One region of the Psychrobacillus sp. NPDC093200 genome, then DNA from elsewhere that is predicted to be linked to it. Evidence: riboswitches for the same ligand, from Rfam matches in the RefSeq annotation. Region 1 holds a riboswitch; each other region holds the start of a gene.
What was found. Region 1 has a riboswitch for thiamine pyrophosphate ahead of ACQKNZ_RS00700 (YkoF family thiamine/hydroxymethylpyrimidine-binding protein). Riboswitches for the same ligand answer to the same signal wherever they lie in the genome.
Positions count from the first base shown of each region.

Region 2: linked by a shared signal. The riboswitch ahead of thiT (energy-coupled thiamine transporter ThiT) and the one ahead of ACQKNZ_RS00700 (YkoF family thiamine/hydroxymethylpyrimidine-binding protein) in region 1 are both predicted to bind thiamine pyrophosphate.
Region 3: linked by a shared signal. The riboswitch ahead of tenA (thiaminase II) and the one ahead of ACQKNZ_RS00700 (YkoF family thiamine/hydroxymethylpyrimidine-binding protein) in region 1 are both predicted to bind thiamine pyrophosphate.

Region 1 covers NZ_JBNNVC010000001.1:126,326-134,374, reverse strand. Annotated here, with positions in the region: gene ACQKNZ_RS00705 (2-hydroxyacid dehydrogenase) at 115-1,074, opposite strand; TPP riboswitch at 1,230-1,337, shown strand; gene ACQKNZ_RS00700 (YkoF family thiamine/hydroxymethylpyrimidine-binding protein) at 1,414-2,004, shown strand; gene ACQKNZ_RS00695 (ECF transporter S component) at 1,997-2,578, shown strand; gene ACQKNZ_RS00690 (ABC transporter ATP-binding protein) at 2,571-3,935, shown strand; gene ACQKNZ_RS00685 (energy-coupling factor transporter transmembrane component T family protein) at 3,976-4,680, shown strand; gene ACQKNZ_RS00680 (bifunctional diguanylate cyclase/phosphodiesterase) at 4,734-6,806, opposite strand; gene ACQKNZ_RS00675 (DUF1697 domain-containing protein) at 7,052-7,552, shown strand; gene ACQKNZ_RS00670 (VOC family protein) at 7,657-8,025, shown strand.
Region 2 covers NZ_JBNNVC010000008.1:51,018-59,066, reverse strand. Annotated here, with positions in the region: gene ACQKNZ_RS19430 (DEAD/DEAH box helicase) at 1-225, shown strand, start outside; gene ACQKNZ_RS19425 (aminopeptidase) at 229-1,458, shown strand; gene ACQKNZ_RS19420 (SGNH/GDSL hydrolase family protein) at 1,473-2,369, shown strand; gene ACQKNZ_RS19415 (DUF4870 domain-containing protein) at 2,695-3,033, opposite strand; gene ACQKNZ_RS19410 (M20 family metallopeptidase) at 3,104-4,168, opposite strand; TPP riboswitch at 4,271-4,362, shown strand; gene thiT (energy-coupled thiamine transporter ThiT) at 4,426-5,004, shown strand; gene map (type I methionyl aminopeptidase) at 5,056-5,805, shown strand; gene ACQKNZ_RS19395 (tryptophan-rich sensory protein) at 5,903-6,631, opposite strand; gene ACQKNZ_RS19390 (M3 family oligoendopeptidase) at 6,790-8,049, shown strand, end outside.
Region 3 covers NZ_JBNNVC010000006.1:80,080-88,128, forward strand. Annotated here, with positions in the region: gene thiE (thiamine phosphate synthase) at 296-907, opposite strand; gene thiD (bifunctional hydroxymethylpyrimidine kinase/phosphomethylpyrimidine kinase) at 898-1,710, opposite strand; gene thiM (hydroxyethylthiazole kinase) at 1,707-2,450, opposite strand; gene tenA (thiaminase II) at 2,431-3,120, opposite strand; TPP riboswitch at 3,194-3,291, opposite strand; TPP riboswitch at 3,351-3,448, opposite strand; gene ACQKNZ_RS18250 (S8 family peptidase) at 3,860-6,409, opposite strand; gene ACQKNZ_RS18255 (AAA family ATPase) at 6,422-7,423, opposite strand; gene ACQKNZ_RS18260 (hypothetical protein) at 7,578-8,049, opposite strand, start outside.

The DNA of each region.
Region 1 (8,049 bases):
ACTTTCTGTTGGGTGAGCGATAAGCCATCCCCGTCGCATACTTACACCTTCTTACCTCATAAAAAATGCCATGAATACTGGATTCATGGCAGCCTAGATTATAATTTTTTTCCTTTAAACAACTCGATTATCAGGTTCTTGTCCCTCTAAAACATTTTCAATTGCTTTAGCATTTATTTGCATCATAGCAAGTCTCGTATGAATACTTGCACTGCCGATATGGGGGAGGACTGTAACATTAGGCAAGGTTAAGAGTGGATGATCTAAAGGAACAGGCTCCGTCTCAAAAACATCTAGTCCAGCGGCCCATATTCTTTTATTTAGGAGGGCATCATAAAGGGATTGCTCATCTACGATTCCGCCACGTGCAACATTAATAAGAGCAGAGGTTTCCTTCATCAATCCTAACTCTTTTTTTCCAATCATCCTTTTAGTTTCTGGAGTTAGAGGTGTCAATATTACAACAAAATCAGATTCTTGCAATAATGTTTCTAGCTCCACATATGTAAAGTTATTTTGTTGCTCTGCCTCTAATTTTCTTGTTCTATTATGATATAAGACTTTCATATTAAAACCCTTCGCACGTCTTGCTACCGCTTCACCGATTCTTCCCATGCCTATGATTCCTAACGTAGCTCCAAAAACGTCCATTCCCGTCAGCTGCATCGGTGTCCATGATTTCCATTTACCTGCACGAATATCCTGTTCTGCTTCGGTAATACGACGAGCAGTAGCCAATAACAACGCAAAGGTTAGGTCTGCAGTTGTCTCAGTTAATACACCAGGAGTATTTGTTACCATCACCCCTTTTTCTTTCGCTGCTTCCACATCAATATTATTGAAGCCAACCGCTAGATTACTGATAATTTTTAAATTCGGTAAATTTTCTATAAGTTCCCGGTCCACTTTATCCGAGAGAACCGTCCACAGGGCATGGACGTCCTTTGCCTCCTTTTTTATATCTTCATAATCCATTGGAGTTTCCTCGCTGTGCCACATATTCACCTCAAATTTTTCTCTTAATGGCTGTACAATTTCCTCCGGTAATTTTCGAGTAATAAAAATTTTGTCCATTTAGTTTCCCCCTTATGTTTTCTGATAATTTAAGCATGGACGATTAGAGAAAAGAATTCAACCATATTTACAATTATATTTTTATACGCTATACTGTGGGCACATAAAGAAAACAAATTGTGTAAATTTATACACAACTGTAAAACTACATACCGTTTCTGCACTAGGGGTGCCCACTTTGGCTGTGATGAGAGCTTTTTAGCTCCGATCCCTTATTACTCGATCAGGATAATACCTGCGTGAGGAAGTGCGGTGACTTTCCTTTTTTCATAAGGGTTAGTGGCTGCATCTTCACGGATGTAGCTTTTTTTTATGAAAAAATTGAGGGAGGTTTTTAGGATGGAATGTGGTTTAAGTCCAATTGTAGGGTTTCGTTTTTCCCTACATCCGATGAGCAATGAATTTGTAAGTATTATTAAAGGTGCACTACAGAATACAGATGTATCCAATGTGTGGATGCATACGGATGATGTCTCAACCGTTATCAGAGGAAAACAAGTTCATGTATTTAATGTGGCAAAATCTATTACTCTGAATGCTGCCAAAACAGGGGTACATGTAGCTCTTTCTGGAACATTTTCAGCGGGTTGTCCTGGCGACACCACTGCTGACGTTTATTTAGACAAGGTTGATGAAGTGACAAATAAGGATGAAACAAACCAATATGTTTCTTCTCAATTTGCTTTATACCCTATGAACAATCCTAACTATATGGATGTGATCTACAGAGAGATTGAGCACGCTAAAGTGAAGGGTGTATTCAATGAATCTATGCATTATGCTAGCGGGATTCATGGGGATATCCATGACGTGTTTGCTTATTATGAGGCAGCCTTCAGCAGAGCTAGATCAGAAGAGCACAAGCATCTAGTGATGACTTTATCGATGAGCATTAATAGCCCTTCTCACGGAGATGACCTCCATGCTTAAATCATGGAAGCTAAAAGAAATTGTTTTAATGTCGGTCTTTGCAGTGGTGTTTGGGATTGTTTATTTACTCTTCCTTCATGTAGGAAACATTTGGTCTGGCTTCGTCGGACCAATCGCATATGAGTGGATTTTTGGTGTTTGGTTTATCGTTTCAATTATCTGTATGTACATCATTCGGAAACCCGGGGCGGCGGTTATCTCGGAAACTATCGCAGCAGCAATAGAGGTACTTTTAGGTAATGCCGTCGGGCCACGTCTTATCCTTTCTGGTGTCATACAAGGTCTAGGTGCCGAGGCTGTATTCGCCGCTACACGTTACAAACGGTTTGACCTTTGGGTTTTAATGCTTGCGGGAGCAGGATCCGCAGTTTTTAGCTTTGTGTATGGCTATTTCTTAGGAGGATTTGCCGTTTATACCACTGGATATGTAGTTTTCATGCTAGTTGTTCGTATTTTTAGCGGAACTCTCATTGCTGGTTTAGGTGGAAAAGCTGTAGCTGACGGCTTGCTTGCCACTGGTTCGTTAAGAGGATATGCTATTTCGCGTTCAAAAAAAGGTGATATTCGTGCCTAAAGTTATCCGTTTTGAAGATGTCACCTTTTCTTATCCAGACAAGGATACTGCTGTTCTATCAAACTTTTCTATGTCTATCGAAAAAGGAGAGCGTGTCGTCATAACCGGACCAAGCGGCTGTGGAAAGAGCACTTTACTTTATTTGTGCAATCGTCTCTATCCAGAAAATTGCGATGGCATAGTGTCCGGTAGAATAGAACTTTTTGGTAAAGAAAATGATTCCTATCGACCTGGCGAAGTCAATCATCGTATCGCAACAGTATTTCAAGATCCAGATGCACAATTTTGTATGCCAACTGTAGAGGAAGAGCTTGCTTTTACTTTAGAGAATTTACTCGTCGCACGGGAAGAAATGGAGACGAAGATTTCTGAAGTATTGGAGTTAACTAGGTTAACGGATTATCGACATTCCATCATTCAATCGCTTTCTGGAGGTATGAAGCAAAGGGTTGCCACTGCTTGTGCAATGATTATGGAGCCAGAAATATTATTGTTAGATGAGCCTATCACCCATCTGGACCCGTATACCGCAAAACAATATATTGAATGGTTGGACTTACTTCAGCAAAAATCGAGTATAACCATCTTAGCGATTGAGCATAGACTCGACCTATGGGACAACTTCTTTCATCGAACAATTAAGTTAAAGGAAGATAGAATTCCGTATGAAAGCTATACCAAAAGGAAGAGCATGGTTCAAGCAGAAAAGTCTCTGCATGTGGAAAATATTAGTACAAAGCATTTTTTACAGCCAACTTCATTCTCTTTAAATAAAGGAGAAATCGCAGTGCTAGCTGGACCAAATGGCAGTGGGAAATCTACATTATTGAAGGCTCTTTCAGGTATTTTACCCTCTAATGGCAAAGTAAAGCCTAGCATGTTAGGCTATGTACCTCAATCACCAGAATTTTTGTTTATTACAGGGCAAGTGAAGGAAGAGGTTTCTTTCGGTGGTGTTCAAAATACGGAGAAAATGTTGGAGCGACTGAATTTATCTACTGTTTCAGATGCACATCCTTTTTCAATCAGTCATGGGCAAAAAAGGCGCCTAGCTATAGCCATTATGCTTTGTCAGAATCGTGAAGTGATACTGATGGATGAGCCTACTTCTGGCCAGGACTCCGCTACTTTAGCCGAACTGTTTAAAGTAATTGATAATCGTTCTAAGGCAGGTACTACCTTCCTAATTGTTACACATGATATGGAGTTTGCTTATAAGGTTGCAGACACCATTTTACTAATGAAAGACGGAGCAATTACAGGAAAATATCACTCTGACAGCTTTTGGGGTAAAGAAGATTTACTGCTAGAACATCAATTACTCTCACCTAGACGAGGTGCTCTCTATGCACACTAGCCTACATAGGATGAATCCGTCTGTTAAGTTTGTGATAGTAATGATTTGCATGCTGACACTTGCGTTTTTTTTCAATCCATGGACTCCACTTGTTTTTTGGTTAAGTATTATTGTGGTGCAAATGTTTTTAAGCCATATATCCTGGAGAAAATGGGGCTTACTGATGCTACCATTTTTTATAGCAGCATTTGGCTATCTTTGGACTACTCTTTTATTTGCAGACAGTAGGACTGGTCCTGTTCTTTGGTCTATCGGTTCTGTTGAAATAACTATGAGTCAACTGAATCACGCCTTGTCCCTAAGCTTTCGCGTTTTAGCTTTTTCTAGCCTAAGCTTGTTATTTGCTTTAACTACCGATCCAATTATATTTATACGTAGCCTAATGCAGCAGTTAAAACTATCTCCAAAAATTGCTTACGGAATTATGGTTGGTTATCAATTTCTACCCCTCTTAAAGGATGAATTTATACTAGTTCAACAGGTACAGAAACTTAGGGGATTGGATGACCAATCAAATATTTTCAAGAGAATAATAGGTTTACGGCGCGTACTAATCCCCATGCTCGCTGGAGCTGTTCGTAAAGCGGAGAAAGTTGCATTTGCTATGGAAGCAAGGGGTTTCACAGGAGAACCAAGAAGGTTTTTTTATCATAAGGTTACTATTGAAAAGAATGATTTCATGTTAGCATTCTTGTTTATTGGTTTATTATTAATCAGTTGTTTCAGTAATTTTTGGTTAGCGTAAAAACAAAGAGAGTGACACCAGACTTGGGTGACACTCTCTTCCTTTAAATACAATCATATTTTATCAGCAAACTTTTGTTTTATATTCTCTTGCCAATGAAATAGTTCTTCTGCTCGCATAGGTTTAGCAAAATAATAACCTTGTAAAATAGGATTTTCGCAGGATGCCCTTAAAAATCCTACCTGTTCTTTTGTTTCCACTCCTTCAAAGACTATTTCTAGTCCGAGTGACGTCCCTAGTGCAATAATAGCCTGTACTATTAAAGAATCTTTATGAGAATTTGGAACTTCCTCAATAAATGTTTTGTCAATCTTTAAGGTAGAGATTGGTATTTGCTTTAAATAAGAAAGTGAGGATACCCCTGTTCCAAAGTCATCCAGGGCAACAGAGAAACCTTTCTCCCTAAATACTCCTACCGCCCGCATTGCTTCTTCAATATTACTTACAAAGCTAGTTTCCGTAATTTCTAACTCTATTTCATTTGGACAGATTTCATAACTACTTGTAATACTTATCAAACGTTTTAGTAGAGCTGAAGAGGTAACATAATGTCCAGGTATATTAATCGCTACTTTTCCTAGTGAAATATTTTCTTTCTTCCATTGGTACATTTGTTTACAAGCCTGTTCTACAATCCAGTCCGTAACCATTTCCATCTTCGAATTTTCCTCTAGCATAGGGACAAAGACAGCCGGAGACAAAAAACCATATTTTGAATTATTCCATCTTAGAAGAACCTCTACTCCTGCTACTTCCACATTTCGTAGATTTATTTTTGGTTGATACACGAGATATAACTCTTTGTTAATCATTGCTTTTTCAATTCCATCGACTAATTCTTTTTCAAACGTATGCGTATGTATGACCGGATCAAACATAATTACTTCATGTTTATGTTCAATGGAAGAGTCATTAAACACAGCTAGGGCATTCGAATAGATTGAATGAAGGTCTCGATAATCCTTTACCGCGGAAATAGCACAAACCCCTGGAAGTACTATTTTTTTGTTTTTAATTGTAATGGGTCTCTTTAAAATCTCCGCTATTTTTTCCATTGCTATTAGCATTTCATGGATATTTGTGTCATCAGTAGTTCTCATAATATAAGCGAAACGATTGCTTTCAAATTTAAATAAACGAGCTGATGGCGGCTTGTAATCCGTGAAGATTTTAGTTAAATGTTGAATGACCTCGTCACCAAACATGAAGCTAAACTCTTGATTTATTTTTCCAAAGTCATGTAAATGCCAGACTGCTAGTGTTTGACCAATAACAGACTTTTCAATGTATGATTCAAAGCTTCTACGATTAGGTAGCATTGTGAGATTATCAAAATAATTGGCTCTATATTTTACGTACCTATCCATCATACTAGATAAAAGTAATACCCCTATTAGCATTCCAAGGAAAAAGGTTACAGTTACACCTAGAAAAGTATTATGCATCGAGTGATTTTCTGCAGTTGCGACTAAATAATCTCTCGGGGCGTAAACACTTATTGCTAATATTCCTACATAATGAGTTGTAGCAATTGCACAGCCCATTAAAATGGATGAAAAAGTTTTAGTAATAAAGTTTTTTGTCTTTTTAGATGAATATTTAATGGAAAATAAAGCAGTCTGCGTAAACATGATAGAGATACACAAAGCGATAAATATAGTAGGTCTATCGTAAACGTATTGCACATCCATCTCCATGGAACGGATTCCAATATAGTGAACTCCTGCTATCCCTAACCCCATTAAAATACTTGCAATTATATATTTCCACCAAGATTGAATTGGTTTATTTACCCAATAGAAAAAAATAAAAGATGCTAAAACACCTGGAATTAGTGACACAAAAGTCAATATCCAATTGTAATGCATACTGATTGGCAACGTAATAGCGGTCATACCTACAAAATGCATAGCCCAAATTCCCAAACCAAGTGAAATAGATGCTAATATTAACCAAAATAAATAGTGAAAAAAACTATTTTTTTGGACTCTTTCATTTAGCGATAGCGCTGTAAATGAAGCAATACAGGCAACTATAATTGAAATTATCACACCGACCAATGAATACTCCGGTTGTAACTCTATAGAATATATAGGTGATATAGCACTAAAAAACAACTTTGTCATTCCTTTCGACGAACAACTTATCTGTTAAACTATACCATATCGACCAGACATATAACATAAAAACCATAATGTAATAGTATAATTTTGATTAAATATTTTACTTTATAATATTTTTACAATATATGTGTGTCGAATTTTTGAAAATTGGTTCTTTATGATTACTTATTTTTGTTATATAATTATTGCGAATATTCAAATACTGTTAAAAATAGGTATTATCATAAAATTATATAGGAGGCTATTAAATGTCATCAGTGGCTCTGCTAAGAGGAATTAATTTAGGAAAGATTAATAAAGTAGATATGAAATCTCTAAAGCAACTCTTTGAAGAATTGGGCTTTCATAATGTACGTACATATATTCAAACAGGAAACGTTATTTTTGATAACGGTGAATGTAGCGAGGGAAAGTTAGAGGAAGCACTAAGAATCACCTATGGGTTCTCTATTCCGGTTACTTTAAGAACGAAATCTGAATTGGAAGAAGTACATAACCATCCACTTTTCTTAAATGACCAAACCTTTGTCATGTTTCTACAAAGGAAAATTACCAACGAACAGATTACTATACTTAAGGAAATAGTAGAGGACGATTTTGTAGTTCTTCATAGACGTAATTTGATCATTAATCATTCAAAAAACTATCACCAGACAAAGTATACGAATGCCTTCTTTGAAAAGAAGCTCCAAACGGTTTGCACAGCTAGAAACAAAAATACAGTGATAAAAATATTAGAAAGAATGTAGTATGTTTGACATAAGAATTTCTTATACCTTTTTATGAATTAAATAAATTTTTATTATCAGAAAACTTACGTTAAAATAAAGTTATTCATAAGGGGGTATGAAGCATGTCGTTTACTTTTAAAAAAATCGATCATATTCAATTAGCTGCTCCAAAGGGCTGTGAAGAAGAAGCTCGCCGATTCTTCACTGGAATTTTAGGATTGCCAGAAATAGAAAAACCACCTCTTCTAAAAAAGAAGGGCGGTGTATGGTTTACATTAGGTAGCTATCAAATTCACATTGGGGTTGAAGAAAAGTTTTCTCCTGCCAAGAAGGCACATCCAGCATTCGAGGCGGAAAACTTAGAAGCTCTAAAAGAGCATTTATCCGAACAAGGAGTAAGCTTTGTAGTCGATGCAGAGCTACCAGGAGCTAATCGCATCTACATTCATGATCCATTTGGTAATCGAATCGAGATTTTAGAGTGGATGTGACTTAAAAAAAGCGCAGTCGAGACA
Region 2 (8,049 bases), on a different contig from region 1:
ATTCATGTAGATGTACCACATTCAATTGAGCAATACTTACATCGTTCAGGGCGTACTGGACGAGCAGGTAAGGATGGAGAGGTATTAACTCTTTTAACATATAACGACGAAAAAACTTATAAAAAATGGACAAAAGAGCTTCCAAGCAAGCCAGTCCAAAAAATATGGTATCGCGGTGAATTAATAGAGGGATCATCTAAAACAATCGATAAAAAGGGGAAATAATGTATGGATTTTCAAAAAAATCTAGAGGAATATGCTGAGTTAGTTGTTAAGGTAGGTCTAAATATTCAAAAGGGGCAGCCTCTACTCATTAATACAACAACAGATACAATCGATTTTACAAGACTTATTGTTAAAAAAGCCTATGAAGCAGGGGCAAAAAGAGTAGAAGTAAACTATACGGATGAAGTAAATGCTCGATTATTTTACGATATGGCCCCCGATGAAGCATTTCACGAAGTGCCAAAATGGGTTGTTGCTCAAAGAGATGAATTGATTGAAAGTAAAGGTGCTTTATTATGGATTGACGCCGATAATCCCGATCTTTTAGAGGGTGTGTCAATTGATCGTATTTCTAACTATCAAAAGGCTTCTGGTAAGGCATTAGAAAATTATCGTAAAGCAGTGATGAATGATGTGATTACCTGGTCAATCGTAGCAATGCCCTCTAAAAAATGGGCTGCGAAGGTTTTCCCAAAACTCCCAGAGTCAGAACAAATGGATGCATTATGGGAGCTTATATTTAATGTAGTACGCATTGGAAAAGGAACTGCAGTCCAACAATGGCAGGAACATATTAATAATTTAGAGTCGCGTGCTGGATTATTGAACGAAAAGCGCTATAAGAAACTGCATTATACGGCAGATGGAACAGATATTGAAGTAGAGTTACCAAAGGAACATATTTGGCAATCAGGAGCTAGTAAAAATGCTCAGTCCGTGCCATTTATCGCTAATATGCCTACAGAGGAAGTATACACTGCGCCGCTAAAAACAGGTGTGAATGGATATGTAAGTAACACTAAGCCTTTTGTCTATCAAGGAAATGTTATTGATGGCTTCAAATTGACGTTTAAAGATGGAGAAATTGTTCAAGTTCAAGCAGCAACAGGCGAGAAACTCCTACAAGAGCTAATTCAAACAGATGATGGCGCAAAATATTTAGGCGAAATTGCATTAGTTCCGCATGAATCGCCTATCTCCGCATCGAATGTATTGTTTTTTAACACTTTATTTGATGAGAATGCCTCCAATCATTTTGCTATTGGAGAAGCATACCCAACTTGTGTAGAAGGAGCTCGTGGCCTTACTACAGAAGAGTTAGAAAATATGGGTATCAATACTTCTATTGTTCATGAGGACTTCATGATTGGAAGTGGAAATATGGATATAACAGGTGAATTAGCTGATGGAACAAAAGAACCCATCTTCATTAAAGGTGCTTGGGCATTTTAAGGAGCTGATTATTGTTGAAAAGGTTGATAGGCATATTCATCGCCCTTTTTATAATATCTAATACTTACTCAGTTGAAGCTAAGGGGAAAGAGGTGTACATTCCTTTAGGTGATTCTTTAGCAGCTGGCCAAACACCAAATCAGGCAATTGATGCTGGCTATACAGATTTAATCTCTCAGGAATTAAATAGATCAAATCTGCTTGGGTTTTATTCCAAAGCCCTAGCTTTTCCCGGATATACAACTGCTGATGTCTTAAGGACTGTTCAAACAAAGGAAGCACAGGAGCTTTTGGCTAATGCAACACTAGTTACGATATCCGCAGGAGCTAATGATCTTTTAAGACTAGTACAGGTTAATCCTTCAAGTGGAATGGTCTCTTATAAACAGGTCTCTGCTAATTTTGCACTTAATAATGTGAGAAAAAACATGGAGGCAGTTCTGGAAAAAGTCCAAGCAGCAGCTCCGAAAGCTAATATATATGTAATGGGTTACTATTTTGCATATCCTCATGTGCATGATTCACAAAAGGTGGGAATTGGCAAAGAGTTAGATCAGCTGCATGCTATTCTTCAAACAGTTGCAGAGAAAAATGGAGCAACCTATATTTCGGTTGAAGAGTCTTTCAAAGGAAAAGAGAGTACTTTAATACCAAATGTTGCTGATGTACACCCTACCATGGAAGGTTACCGGCAAATGGCAAATTCGTTCTTTACAAAGTACAATTCACGTATGCTCGTATATGAACATGAAATGCCAAAGCCAAATCCTTTAACATTCGAGGAACTTATAGAAAGTCAACGTACAAATGCAAGTGGAAATTCTCAAGCTAAAGCAACAGTGTCCACTGGCTACCTATCGTTGACGAATGTAAATTTAATATCCAAAGTTTTTCAGAGGATTCTTTTATAGAGAATTTTGGTGAAAGTAATAATTCAAAAAAAGCAGGAGAAATCATATGATTTCTCCTGCTTTTTTTTATTGGAGGTGACTAATAAGTCTTGTCCTTCTAAATAATAGTGGTACCTTGGAGAGGCTATGAAGAGCCCATATTAACTTTAATAAGTTTCTAACTTAGTTCAATTAGCGTTTTACAGTTTTTTTGGATTTCATTGCTTTACGAACAATAGGGTACACAACAGGTGCCCATTTAATAGCTGCTTTTACTAGTTTTCCTACTTTCATAATCAATCGCTCCTTGTTGTTCTATAATATCTTATTCCCATTTGAGGAGCTATTAAACATGCCGTAACACTTTGACTCCTTGTACGATGTTCCATATAAGTAAAACTAGATTGATCACTGTATATAAACCCATAAAAATAAGAGCAGTAGTCATACTAGTCCACATGGAAGCAGAATCTCCAGTAAAGCCTAAAGGTAAAAAGTTTGCGAATATAGCCAGCATTAAGAACACAAAGAAAATAGTAGGGATGATATGAGAAATTAATGAACGCTTAGCGTGGTACTTTACCTCTTTTTCCGATGTAAGGAAGTAAACGATAATCGGGAGAATGAAAGGGGCAAACAAAATAGAAAAATATGTTGATGCACTCAAAATTTTATTGGTATCCATTCATAGTCTCCTCATTATTATTACTTATCGCTCTCCCTACGGAAAGCATCCATCTATAGCTTATATCTAGTTATTCTAATACAAATCTAACGAGAATGTCCTTATATTCCTCTACTGAAGATATAGAAACGTATTCCTGATCACCGTGCCAGTCAGAACCGCTTGGTCCAAATTCGATAGCTACTGCACCCTTAGCTGCATAATAACGCGTGTCGGCCGCACCATGCTGTCCAAATAGAACAGTAGGTGTCTGTCTAATCGAATTACAAACTGCTAAAAGCTTTTGTATATACTTGTCATCTTCTTTATTGGTGATTGCTGGGGTGTGTCCTTGGAAGTGTATTTCACTACCAGGATATTTTTCTAAAAGATCTCTTAGTTCCTTTGTGATTTTCTCAGCGTCTTGTCCAGGAACAAATCTTAAGGAGTAACTAATAACACATTTATCAGGTACCATATTATAGCGATCTCCTGCTTCTATTTTTGCCAAGTTTAAGGAAGGATAATCATAATATTCATTGCTTGCCTCCATAAAAGAGCAATTTCTTAGTTCCTTATCGAATAATATTGCTTTTTCAATCGCATTATCTCCTTCCCAAGGACGGCTTCCGTGCGCGGCTTTCCCTTTTAAATGGATATCCCATTGTAAAATTCCTTTAGCCTGAAGACCGATATTAACATGAGTTGGTTCACCACAAATAACGAAGTCTCCACAATGACCTTGTTCAACTAAGTGTTTGGAGGTTTTTCCTCCTGTTTCTTCATCAGTAACTATATGTAGCTGGACTTTTTTAGTAAGCTTATGTTCATCTTGTGACAGTATATAAAAAGCCTGCATCATTGCAGCAACGCCTGCCTTCATATCTGCAGAACCACGCCCATATAGTCTATCATCAATAATTTTTGGTTCAAATTGCTCGGGATTTCCTGGAACGACATCAATATGGCCATTCCATACGATAGTTTCCTCACCGGCTCCTATTTCAGCTACAAGCATTAGCTTAGTGTTTAATTCATAGGTTTTTGTTGATATGTTTCTCTTTTCTAGCCAGTCCTTACAGTAGAGCAGTGCCTCGTTAGCTCCGTTCAAATCATTACTCTTTATTTTGATTAAATCCATAAGTAAATTTATCAACCAAAACACTCCTAATAATAGATTTATTATTACTATTATAATACCTTTAGGGGTTGCAATATAAACATGTATCGGCTACAATGAACTCAAATCAAATAAATTCTAAACCACAAGGGGCGTCGCTATAGCGGCTGAGATAGTACCCTTAGAACCTGTAAGTTCATGCTTGCGTAGGGATGTGGATGGATACTGACAATCGCGCGATGTCTGGCTCTGTCCCGACGGCGTTTTTTTTGTGGTCAAAAAAGGGGATTACAATGAGAAATCAGCGTGTCGTATTGTTAGTAGAAATAGCTATATTCGCAGCATTAGGTTATATATTGGATTTAATAGGATTTGGGATGCCACAGGGTGGAAGTGTTACCTTTGTGCTTGTACCCATTATTTTAATAGCATTTCGCCGTGGTATAGTGGCAGGTGTTGTGACAGGATTTTTGATTGGACTATTACAGGTAGTTACGGGGCGCTTTTACCCGGCGCCATTATCCTTTGAAATAGTAGTTATTCAAGTAGGAATCGATTACTTTATTGCTTTTATGGTGGCGGGATTGGCAGGTCTATTAAGACCAGCATATATGAAAGCATTTGAAAATCAAAACAAGAAAAAAATGGCGATAGCAATTGTAATAGGTGCCTTAATTGCCTCATTTTTGCGCTACTTGGCACACGTTTTATCAGGGATACTATTTTTTGGTGAATTTGCTGAGGGAGAAAACGTAATTCTTTATTCCTTAATTTATAATTCTACTTATATGATTCCTGTGTTCTTGTTTGCCGCTTTTATTTGTGCGATTCTATTCGTAAAAGCCCCACGCCTATTAATGCCGAATTCATAAGATATATGATATGATAATCATACATCTAAGTGAAGAAGGGATCTTGTAAAGATGATAGCAAAAACAAATGAAGAGTTAGAAATGTTAAAAAAAATAGGCCAAATTGTTGCTGAAGTACGAGAAGCGATGAAGGCTGCAACTAAACCGGGTGTAACTACCAAGGAGCTAGATGAAATAGGCGGCGAGTTATTTAAAGAAAAAGGCGCTATTTCTGGACCTATGGGAGAGTATGATTTCCCGGGGTATACTTGTATAAGTGTGAATGAAGAAGTGGCTCATGGAATTCCAGGCTCCCGTGTGATTAAAGAGGGTGACCTTGTAAATATCGATGTATCCGGTTCATACGAAGGGTTTTTCGCAGATACTGGAATATCATTTGTAGTAGGCGAAGGGTACGAAGACAAGGAAAAACTTTGTCAAGTAGCGGAAAGTGCATTTAATCGTGCTATGCTGAAGGTAAAAGCAGGTTCTCGTCTAAACCAGATTGGTAAAGCGGTGGAAAGAGAAGCGAAGGATAATGGATTACATGTCATCATGAACCTAACAGGTCATGGTATCGGAAAGTCCCTGCATGAAGCACCCCAGCATGTCTTAAATTATTATGATGCTTGGGATCCAACAATTTTAAAAGAAGGTATGGTTCTAGCAGTAGAGCCCTTCATCTCAGCAAAAGCTGAACATATCGTAGAGTCAGGGGATGGATGGACGTTTGTAACTCCTGATAAATCTCTTGTTGCACAAATTGAACATACAATTATAGTTACAAAAGACGAACCGATTATTTTAACTAAATTAATTTAAATGAGTGAATTTCATTAAATAGCGCTTTTCTATTAAATACAAAATTTGTCCCTCTGTTAATTTAGCGGCAGTAGGCAATATAAAAAACACCAACGACTTAATTTTTCGTTGGTGTTTTCTTTATAAATAGAATTCCCGCTACTAAGACAGCGCTTAAAAACAGGGAAGCTGTTGAAATTAATAATTCATTTATATTATGACGGACTGCTATACCGATAAAAGCCCATATAAAAACTAATACAATAGCACGATCATCATAATGATACCTAAAATGTAGAGCGATAGCTGTTGCCAATGTTAAGAAAATGACAACCCATAAGGAGATTGTAATGCCAAAACCGCTAAATTCATAATAAGTAAGCACATAATCTAAATTTGCTAGCGTCGCAACAAAAATCCATCCCAAATAGATAGATATTGGCACTCGACTCTTCCAATTGGACTCATTGCTGGAATAAGTTAGATATAGTAAGAATAAGAACCAAAGTAGGGCAATGATTGTAATGAGGGCAAAGCTAAATTTTTCATAATGCCATAGTAAAATCCAAGAGATATTGAATATACATGTTGCTAAAAATAATAATACTCTACGTAGGGGTATCTTCTGTTGATTTCTATATTCTCTTATAACATTCCAAATCCAGAATGCAAGTAATATATAAATAAAGATCCAAATTGAAAATACATAGCCTGCTGGTGTAAAAAGTGCTGGTATTCTAGAAGATATTTCACCAGTTGTTTGACCATTTATAGGTAGAGTATTTGCAAGTATATTAACAATAATCGTTGCAATATAACCACAAATCAAAAGGATAATTTTGATCAATAGATCCCCCTCCTTCTATATTTAATAAGTATACCTTTCAAATAAAGAGCGCACAAATTCAATTATAGAAATAATGTGACAAAAAAACGAATAATTGACATGGTGAAACATGGTATAATAGATTTCAAGGCAATTTTTAAAATAGGGGGAATTTTCTGGTGTTAAAACAAAATTATCCAATAGTCTGGGATCTTGATCGTTTTTTTCTAGGTGGCAGTAGCTCGTCAGCTTTACAACAACATTTAGATGAAGTAAAAGTGAAATTAGGTAACTTTGAAGTAAATATAAAAAAATTAGAAGTTCCAACCGCTGTACAAGAGGCGAAACAAATTAGCCAAACAATTGAAGAATTAAGGGATGTAGCAGTAAATTTGTCGGAAGCTAGTGCTGTGATTGGCTGCTATCTAGCTCAAGATACGACAGATAAAAAAGCAACATTATTACAAGGTGAAGTTGGTTCATTGTATGCTAGGTTGTCTTCCTTAATGAATACTATACAACAGGTATTTAGTAAAACGGAAGGGTCAGTTTGGGAAGAACTTTTAAAGACAGATGAACTTTCACAATTCGAGTTTGTATTGAATGAATGGAGAGAGAATGCGAGTAAAATGCTCTCTGAAAAAGAGGAAGATTTAATAACAACACTTGAGGTGGACGGTTATCATGCATGGGGCCAATTATACGATATGCTTGTAGGAGACATTCGTATTAAAATAACTATTGACGGAGAAGAAAAATCTCTTTCAGTAGGACAAGCAAACAATTTGAGCTCCAGTGACAAAGCTGAAATCCGTAAGGAATCGTTTGAAGCATTGGAGCTTGCATGGACAGAAAAAGAAGATTTTATAGCAAAAGCGCTTAATCACTTAGCAGGCTTCCGCCTAGCGACCTATAAAAAGCGGGGCTGGGACAATGTTTTAGAAGAACCACTATCTATTAACCGTATGAAACAAGATACACTAGATGCAATGTGGGGAGCAATCTCTAAAAATAAAGCTCCGTTTGTGGAATATTTAAATAGAAAATCGGCGATGCTAGGCGAAAATGCGATGCATTGGTATGATCTAGATGCACCAGTTAGTGCCTCTACCGAAAAAATGGATTTTCAACAGGGTGCTGAGTTCATATTAAAGCATTTTAAAGAATTTGGACCAAAGCTAGAAGAGTTTTCTCGTCATGCTTTTGAAAATGGGTGGATTGAAGCAGAGGATCGTCCGAATAAACGCCCTGGTGGGTTTTGTACGGGTATGCCAGTTTCACAAGAATCTCGTATCTTCATGACATATAGTGGTACTATGTCGAATGTTTCCACACTTGCACATGAATTAGGTCATGCCTTCCATTCATATGCTTTAAGACCGGTTCATTGGATGAATACGAGATATGCAATGGGTGTTGCGGAAACTGCTTCGACCTTT
Region 3 (8,049 bases), on a different contig from region 1:
ACTTATCCCCATTCTTATCTGATTAAAAATAGGATAAATATAAAACAGACGGTTTAGAAATGCATTATCGCACTACTAAACCGTCTGCTTAGTTACTTTAAACTAATTCCAACCATGCCACTGCTTCGCATTATGTGGCAACACTTTGATGCTGGTGGTTTAAGCAATTAGCTAGGACTTGCTATAGTTAAAGGTAGCCTTTTCATATTTATCTTCATACTTCAATGCGTATAATGATTAATGAAGTTATAGATTTTATAACAAATTATATTTGTATTAACTACGAAAATTCACTTTAAATTTCTCTAACAGTCTTCCAAATATCTTCACTAAGACTAATGGCAGAAATAACTGCAACACCATTAGCCCCAGCTTCACGTACGATGCTACTGTTTGTTGGTGAAATACCACCAATTGCTACAATGGGGACATTCGGATAGTCAGTTCTTGCTTTCTTTAAAAATGCAACCCCTGCTGGTGGTTCGGCATCTTTTTTTGATGATGTTTCAAAAATGGGTCCAATCCCAACATAATCTGCACCATTTGCAATCGCCTTTTCCAGTTCCTCCATCGTATGCACAGAAACACCGATGATTTTATTTTCTGCACGCTTACGAAACATTTCAATATTTAAATCATCCTGACCAACATGAATCCCATCAGCATTAAGCTTTAAGGCTAGCTCTACATCGTCATTTATTAGAAATGGCACTTTGTAAGCGTGACATAAACTTTGGCATTTACGTGCAAATTGTACATAGGAATCGCCAGTAAGTGCATTTTCACCCTTTTCTCTTAATTGAAACATCGTAATACCGGCTTGTAATGCTGCTTCTAACACCACTAAAGGATCACGCCTACAATTAATCGTACCCATAATAAAATATTTATCGAGATTTAGTGACATACAACATCACACTTCCCCTCAAGCTGACGATAGGCAAAATGATTCGTTGGACCAAAACCATGCCCAATATTTAATGGATTGCTAATCGCTAAATGGACAAATTTTTTCGCTTCCAAAACGGCTTCTTGCAAAGATTTTCCTTTTGCTATTTCTGCTGTTAATGCTGCTGAAAATGTACAGCCTGTTCCGTGCGTATGTTTAGTTTCAAATCGATTCGTTTCTAAGACAAAAGGAACCTCCCCTTTTATAAACACCGCATCAATCGCTTTGTCACCAGCTAAATGTCCACCTTTCATAACCACACATTGTACCCCAAGGGAGATAATATCTTGAGCAGCTAGAAATAGTTCTTGTTCCGTATGAATGGAGCGACCACTTATGACCTCGGCTTCTGGTATATTTGGTGTGCAAACAGTTGCAATGGGTAGCAGCTTATTTTTAAGAGCTTGTATAGACTCTTGTTGAAGCAAGCTGGCGCCGCCCTTCGCAATCATCACAGGGTCAACGATAAGAGGTAAGCCTCTATTTTTAAGTGTAGCAGCGACACACTCAATAATCTCTGAATTAAATAACATGCCTGTTTTAATCGCTGTCACATTAAAATCTTCAAGGACCGCCTTCAATTGTGCTTCTACAAATTGTACTGTTGTTGGAAAAATGCCATGTACACCTAACGTATTTTGGGCGGTTAAGGCAGTGATAACACTTGTACCAAATACACCAAGCTCTTGAAACGTTTTAATATCTGCCTGAATGCCTGCTCCGCCTCCACTATCTGAACCCGCTATCGTTAATGTAATCATTGGTGTCCCTCCGCTAAATATTCAAGTTGATTTAGAAAATTCATATGGAATGTCCCAATCGTTGAATACGCATTTGAGCTTGCTTGTTTATAATCACGAAGTAGATTCGCAAGATCTTCGAATGCATTTTCACAGCTTGCGAGCTCTGCTGCACAAAGGGCACTTAATAGACAGCCACTTCCTGTCATTTTCGTTACCTTTTCATGACCACCTACGATCCATTCTATTCTGATACCATCTGTAATCACATCTTGCTTACCTGTCACAATCACAAGACAGTTATATTTGTTTGCAACATGCATGGCCGTCTCAGCTACATCAAGTTCACCCACGCCACTATCGACGCCTTTTGCTTGCCAAGTAACACCTGCAATAGCCGCGAGTTCTCCGACATTACACCGAATTAAATTAATTTTAAGTTGTTGTAATAATTCCATCGTTGTTTCTAATCGAAAATTCGTTGCCCCTGCACCGACGGGATCAAAAACTATAGGAATGTTCTTCACATTCGCACTGTTTCCTGCTAGAAGCATTGATTTTATTGTCTGTTCATTTAATGTGCCGATATTTAATAAAAGCGCATTCGATTTTGATGCCATTTCCGCCGCTTCTTTAACCGCATCGGCCATCACAGGTGAAGCTCCTATTGCTAGTAAGCCATTTGCTGTAAAATTGGCCACGACATAGTTGGTGATACAATGCACTAAAGGTTTTTGTAGATTAATTTTTTGTAGGCTCATTCATATACACCCCTTTTGTCCAATTTTGCATCGTCCATGGCATTTCCCAAAACATCCACTCGTAATAACAGCTTTTTTCAAAATGTGCCTTTAAAACCTTTTGTTTCATGGGCTGTTCCTTCGCAAAACGATTTAACATCGACTTTTGCTTATTGATCGATTGAAGCATTTCGTCAGATGCATATAATGCAATCCATTGCGCATACAGCGGTACATTCGGATGAGCATACTTAAGCTGTTGCCCAATTTCTTGATAGAGCCACGGACAAGGTAATATGGCAGCAAATGCTTCTGCTACATCGCCATTATGTACAGCATTGTACATATGACTCACATAATTATAAGCAGCTGGTGCCACCTCAAAATTTTCAATTTCTTCGGCCGTTACATCTAAATCTTGAAAAGTTGTACGGTGAAGCTCAAGCTCTGCTTCATGAATAAATCTCGCACTGTTTAAAAAGTACTGAATGTCCTCGTCATTTGTTGCCTTTGCAGCTGCTAAAGCTAAGACTTTTGTGTAATGCTTTAAATAATACGCATCCTGTAGCATATAAAACTTGAACTTTTCGAGTGGTAAACTACCATCAGCAATACCTTGCACAAACGGATGGTTAAAACTAGCCTCCCAATAAAATTGCGTCTCCTGTCTAACTTTTTCACAAAACTCCATTTTTTTGTCCTCCTTAATTGGTGGACGTAAGTGCAAAAAAGGCGCCTCTAATAGAGACGCCCAAAAAGTGTAGACTACACCCATGATTGCTCCCTACGCCAGTGTTAACTGTCAGGTTCTAAGGGTCAGGTTTTAACCTTCTCAACACAATGTGTCCCCCCGCAATTAAAGTATTTGCAAAAGAAAAGCTCCACGTAAATAATACGCGGAGCTTAAGTAAGTACATATTGATCATCGTGTACTTTGCTCCCTACGTCCGTATTAACAGCCAGGTTCTAAGGGTCAGGTTTTACCTTCTCAACACAAACGTGTCCCCCTGCAAATTCATTTAATTACACTAAGTTTAACTGAAAGCACCACGGCAAACAAGATAATAATCACGACGTGACAGGTATGAGTTTAAAAATGAATCAAAGACCCTAGCAGATGTATTGAATTTATATCATAAGTAGGAGCTTCTTCCAGACTAAATTTAAATAAGCGAAAAATAAAAAAACGAATTCCAAAATCAGAATTCGTTTTTGAAAACTATGCTAACTCCAACCAAGCAACCGCTTCACAATGCAGTGAGTGTTGATGGTGGACTATTTAAATAATAAGAATGTAGTAGAATCACCTTAAATGCCTATTTTAAATATACTATTTATTATTCGTAAAATATAATTCAATAAGAAATCATTAATAAATATGAATCTAAATCTAAATCTAATAGAAATTGTCCTGTAAAGAAATTTAAAGCTTATACTTCAACTTCTACAAGAACATCATCTATTTCAATTTCATTTCTTATCAGGCTATAAATTTGTACATCTCTATTGATAGCTTCAAATCCTACAACTAAATTATATTTTGCAGGTATGTTACCATCCCACCCATTATGACCTCTAACTGCAATACAAAAGCTATCTGTTAACTGATTAGATTTTATAGTAGTCCAATCTTTTTGTAATGTACTATATGAACGAGAAAATTCTTTCGCTTGTCCATGATTACTTTGTTCGCCTATTTCCCACTTAAAATTCCCATCATCTTCTACAGATGAACCTGTTTCAAAAATTCTTTTTTCAAATGCATCAATTTGTTCACCTATTTTGCTACATCGCCAATCTAACCAAGTAGACATATATCTACTTGTTTTTCTACGTGTATTTCTTGGTTTAGCTGAATAAGACAATGTAACATCAATCCTAATATCATATTCTTCACCTATATCTAATATTTCACTAGGAATAGGTATGGTATAAATATGTGCTTCATTCCCGTAAATAATATTATCTTCTTCCGTTAATAATGTAATTCTATATTCATCATTTGTGGTAGCCCTAGTAACGTCTGGAAGACCATAACCAATATGTCTAAGTATAGTTTCATTAGAATTAAAAGTTTCATTTAAAGCTATTGGCCAACTTGCTGAGTGTGCAATTAAGGCTCTATATAATAAACTTGAAGCATTAGGGAATATCTTTTGAATTTCCGCTGCGATATATGCTACTTTAGGAGCCGCAAAAGAAGTTCCTATAGCATCTTTTGAATATGCTGGGCCAGTTGGTGAAGTTCTTATTAATTCTACACATACTTCTGAAGATAAAACTAAATCTACTGAATCTCCTACCTTATTTTTTACCCATGTGCCACCATATTCTACTACATCGGGTTTTATTGAATCCCATATCCCTGCTCCTGAACGCGAAAATGCTGAAGGCTCATTTTTCCCACCTATACTTATTTGATCAAGTGTTTCAAAACTTTCGCTATTAATCGATCCAACCGTCAATGCTTGCATACTTTGAGCTGGATTAGAAATACGTGATTTTTCATCAAATAGATAGGTAGGATAGTTATTTCCTTCATTATAAAAATCCTTAATTGTATGTTCATAGATATTTCCTGTTGCTTGAATAAATAATACATCATTTAAATAAGTTTGAAGATCAATTTCACTCGCCCATGGTGACATATGTTTTATTTCACATGAACTTATTTCTGCAATTGAATGATTATAGATTTTAGTCTTTTTTTCAGCCTTTATAGTAAAATCCTCAACAATAGACCTTATAAATAATGGTGGGAAAATACTAGTCCTAACCGAAAATTCATTATTTTCGTCTAATACACGAGCATTTCTTAAAAAACAAGGTAATTTATATGTACCATTTTTCGGTATTTGATGTGGATAAAGAATAGCTCCAGCTACTCTTGTACCATGACCTCCCCCTGATATTTCATCAGCTACTGTAGTCTTCCCTATAACTAGGCATTTTGAATCCTCTTTTAAAATAGCAGGCTCCAAGTACTTATGTTCTTCTTGAATCCCACTATCTATTACAGTAATAATTGGGGCATCTTCATCAGGAGGAATAATTTCTAAATCCTCGTTTATATCAGCTGCACCTATTTCATAAGATTCTCCTATAGATAAATCTCCTACGTATTCAGCTTGATAAATATAAGAGAAATTATAAACTAAATCTTTTATGCACTTACCTGAGATTCTTACTCTCGCGGAAAAACTATCACATAGTTCAAAAAATTTAGGTTCTCCATCAATAAAAGAACCTATAATTTCTCCACCATAATGCTCTATAAATTCAGTGAATTGTTCTTCGCGTTCATATTTCAAATCATCCCACTTTTGATAAGCCTCAAAATATTTTTTTTGCCAATTTAAATATTTCCTACTTCGTTTATACTCATCTTCATTTACATCATTTTCTTTTTCAGGTGGTTGTTCCAAATTAAAAATATTTCCAGAGCAACTAATACTTACATCAATTTCATATATATCATCATCTAAAATCGCTCCCCAAATACTTAATAAGTTGGCACCACATATTCTTTCTACCCTATCTTTATCATCATGAAATGCATAAATTCGAGCGGGAGTGTTACATCTTTTAGAAACCTCATTAATAAAATCATCTGTCTTTTTTATTAATGTTGCAAATTCTAAATCACCATTTGATACAATAACAAATCCATTACCATGTTCTGAAACTACTTCAAAACCTAAACCCTTTAAAAAACTAATATCACTTGTAGGATCAATTTCTAATAAAATTGGAATTCCAGTTTCTATTTGAGGAAGCTGCTCTCTAACACGTTCTTCTTGCTTTTCTTTCCAAAACCTCGATAATTCTGAAGCCTTAGATTTAATAGATTTGCCATGTTTTATACGATTGTCTTTATTCTCATTAGTTCTCGGGCTTGGATTTCCATTGCCTCTATATTTTGGCTTTCCTACTATTTTTTGCTTTAAAGTAATATGTGAAAAATCATGGTGTATTGACATAACTTCACCTCTTTAATATTTCATAGTGATACCATTAATTACATTCGAAACATGGTCTTTTTTAATAATATTAGAATCTTCTAAAACAGCATTTTTTGCTATTTGTTGAGCTATAGAAACAATATTAGCAGAAGAATGGCCCTCTAACTCTTTAGAAATAATATCAAAATCAATCTCCTTACTTATTTTCATAGCAGATAAGGTTTCTAAAATTAGCCTTTTAATCTCCTTTTTAGATGGCTTAGGTAATTCTATAATGTCATCAAATCTCCTAAATAAAGCTTCGTCTAAAGCGACTTTTAAGTTTGTAGTAGCAATTAATAATCCCGGAGATTCATATTCATCTAATAAAGTTAATAACATATTCACTATCCTAGGAACCTCACCAACATCCTGACCATTTTTTCGAGATTTTGCAATAAAGTCACATTCATCTAATAGTAAAACCACAGCATTATTATTACAGTATTCAAATATAGACCTTAAATTCGAAGCTGATTCTCCAAAATATGAAGATAATAACGTATCGAATCTTACTTTTAATAAAGGAAGCCCTAAATTCCAGGCTAATCTTTCTGCTGCTAATGTTTTACCGCAGCCTGGAGATCCATATAATAAAATTTTTTTCTTTGGAATCAAATTAAATAAAGCTAATCTATGTCTTGCTACATATTCTTTTTCAATACTTTGAAGTTTAGTCTCTATTTCATCATTCAATACCATATGATGTTTTAATTTTTCCCGTGGGATGTAGGTAACTAATTGTGAATTGTCTCTTTTACTTATAGGTAATCCACTCATTTCATTTCCGAAATTTTTATTAACTACATGCTTAGAAAACTGCTTCTCAACTTTTGGTTTTTCAGTCTGTTTAATTTTTTCTAAAGTCTCAGCTAATAATACATGGTTTTTTTTGTATTCATTTGAAATTATAATATCCGCTAATTTTTTTAACGCTGTTACATCTTCAGAATAAATACCTTTAAACAAACGTTTATATAAATCTTTATTCAAAATTCCCCCTCCTTTCTATACAATTTAATGCTGCTTTCTATTATATATATAATAGACGTAAACTACTATTTTAACTAATTGTAGTTAAAGTTCACCCTGATTTATTTTACAAATAAAAAGCGCATTAATACTAAAATAGAAGGGGGATTATAATTTAATAATTAAAGCGAATTTTATGTTCTACAAGTTTTTTCTGAGTAGAAGACATGCAAGGAAGGATTTTTTTCAGCTTCCATTCTTCCATATCATTCAATTGTTGTTTTTCCCGATTTCGAGTAATAATTAATTTAAAATTAGATTTATTATATTCGACTTTAGCTTTGTCTAAACGCCAGATTAGGATAGCAAGTTGATTTGGTGTAAATGCCTTTCTATTTTTAAAATATAGAATAAATGATTCAATATCAAAATTTTCATCTAATGCACTAAGTCTGACTAACGAATTAATCACATGTTTTTCTTTAGCTTCTGTTACTAACTTTCTTCTATCACTATTTACTTTTCTTTTTGCCTCACGATTGCTAAGTACATATCCTTCTTCATTCAATACAGGAATTTCAAATTTAGTAATACATTCTGAACCGATTAACATTGTATTATTGTTATATTTATTCACTATTTCAAAT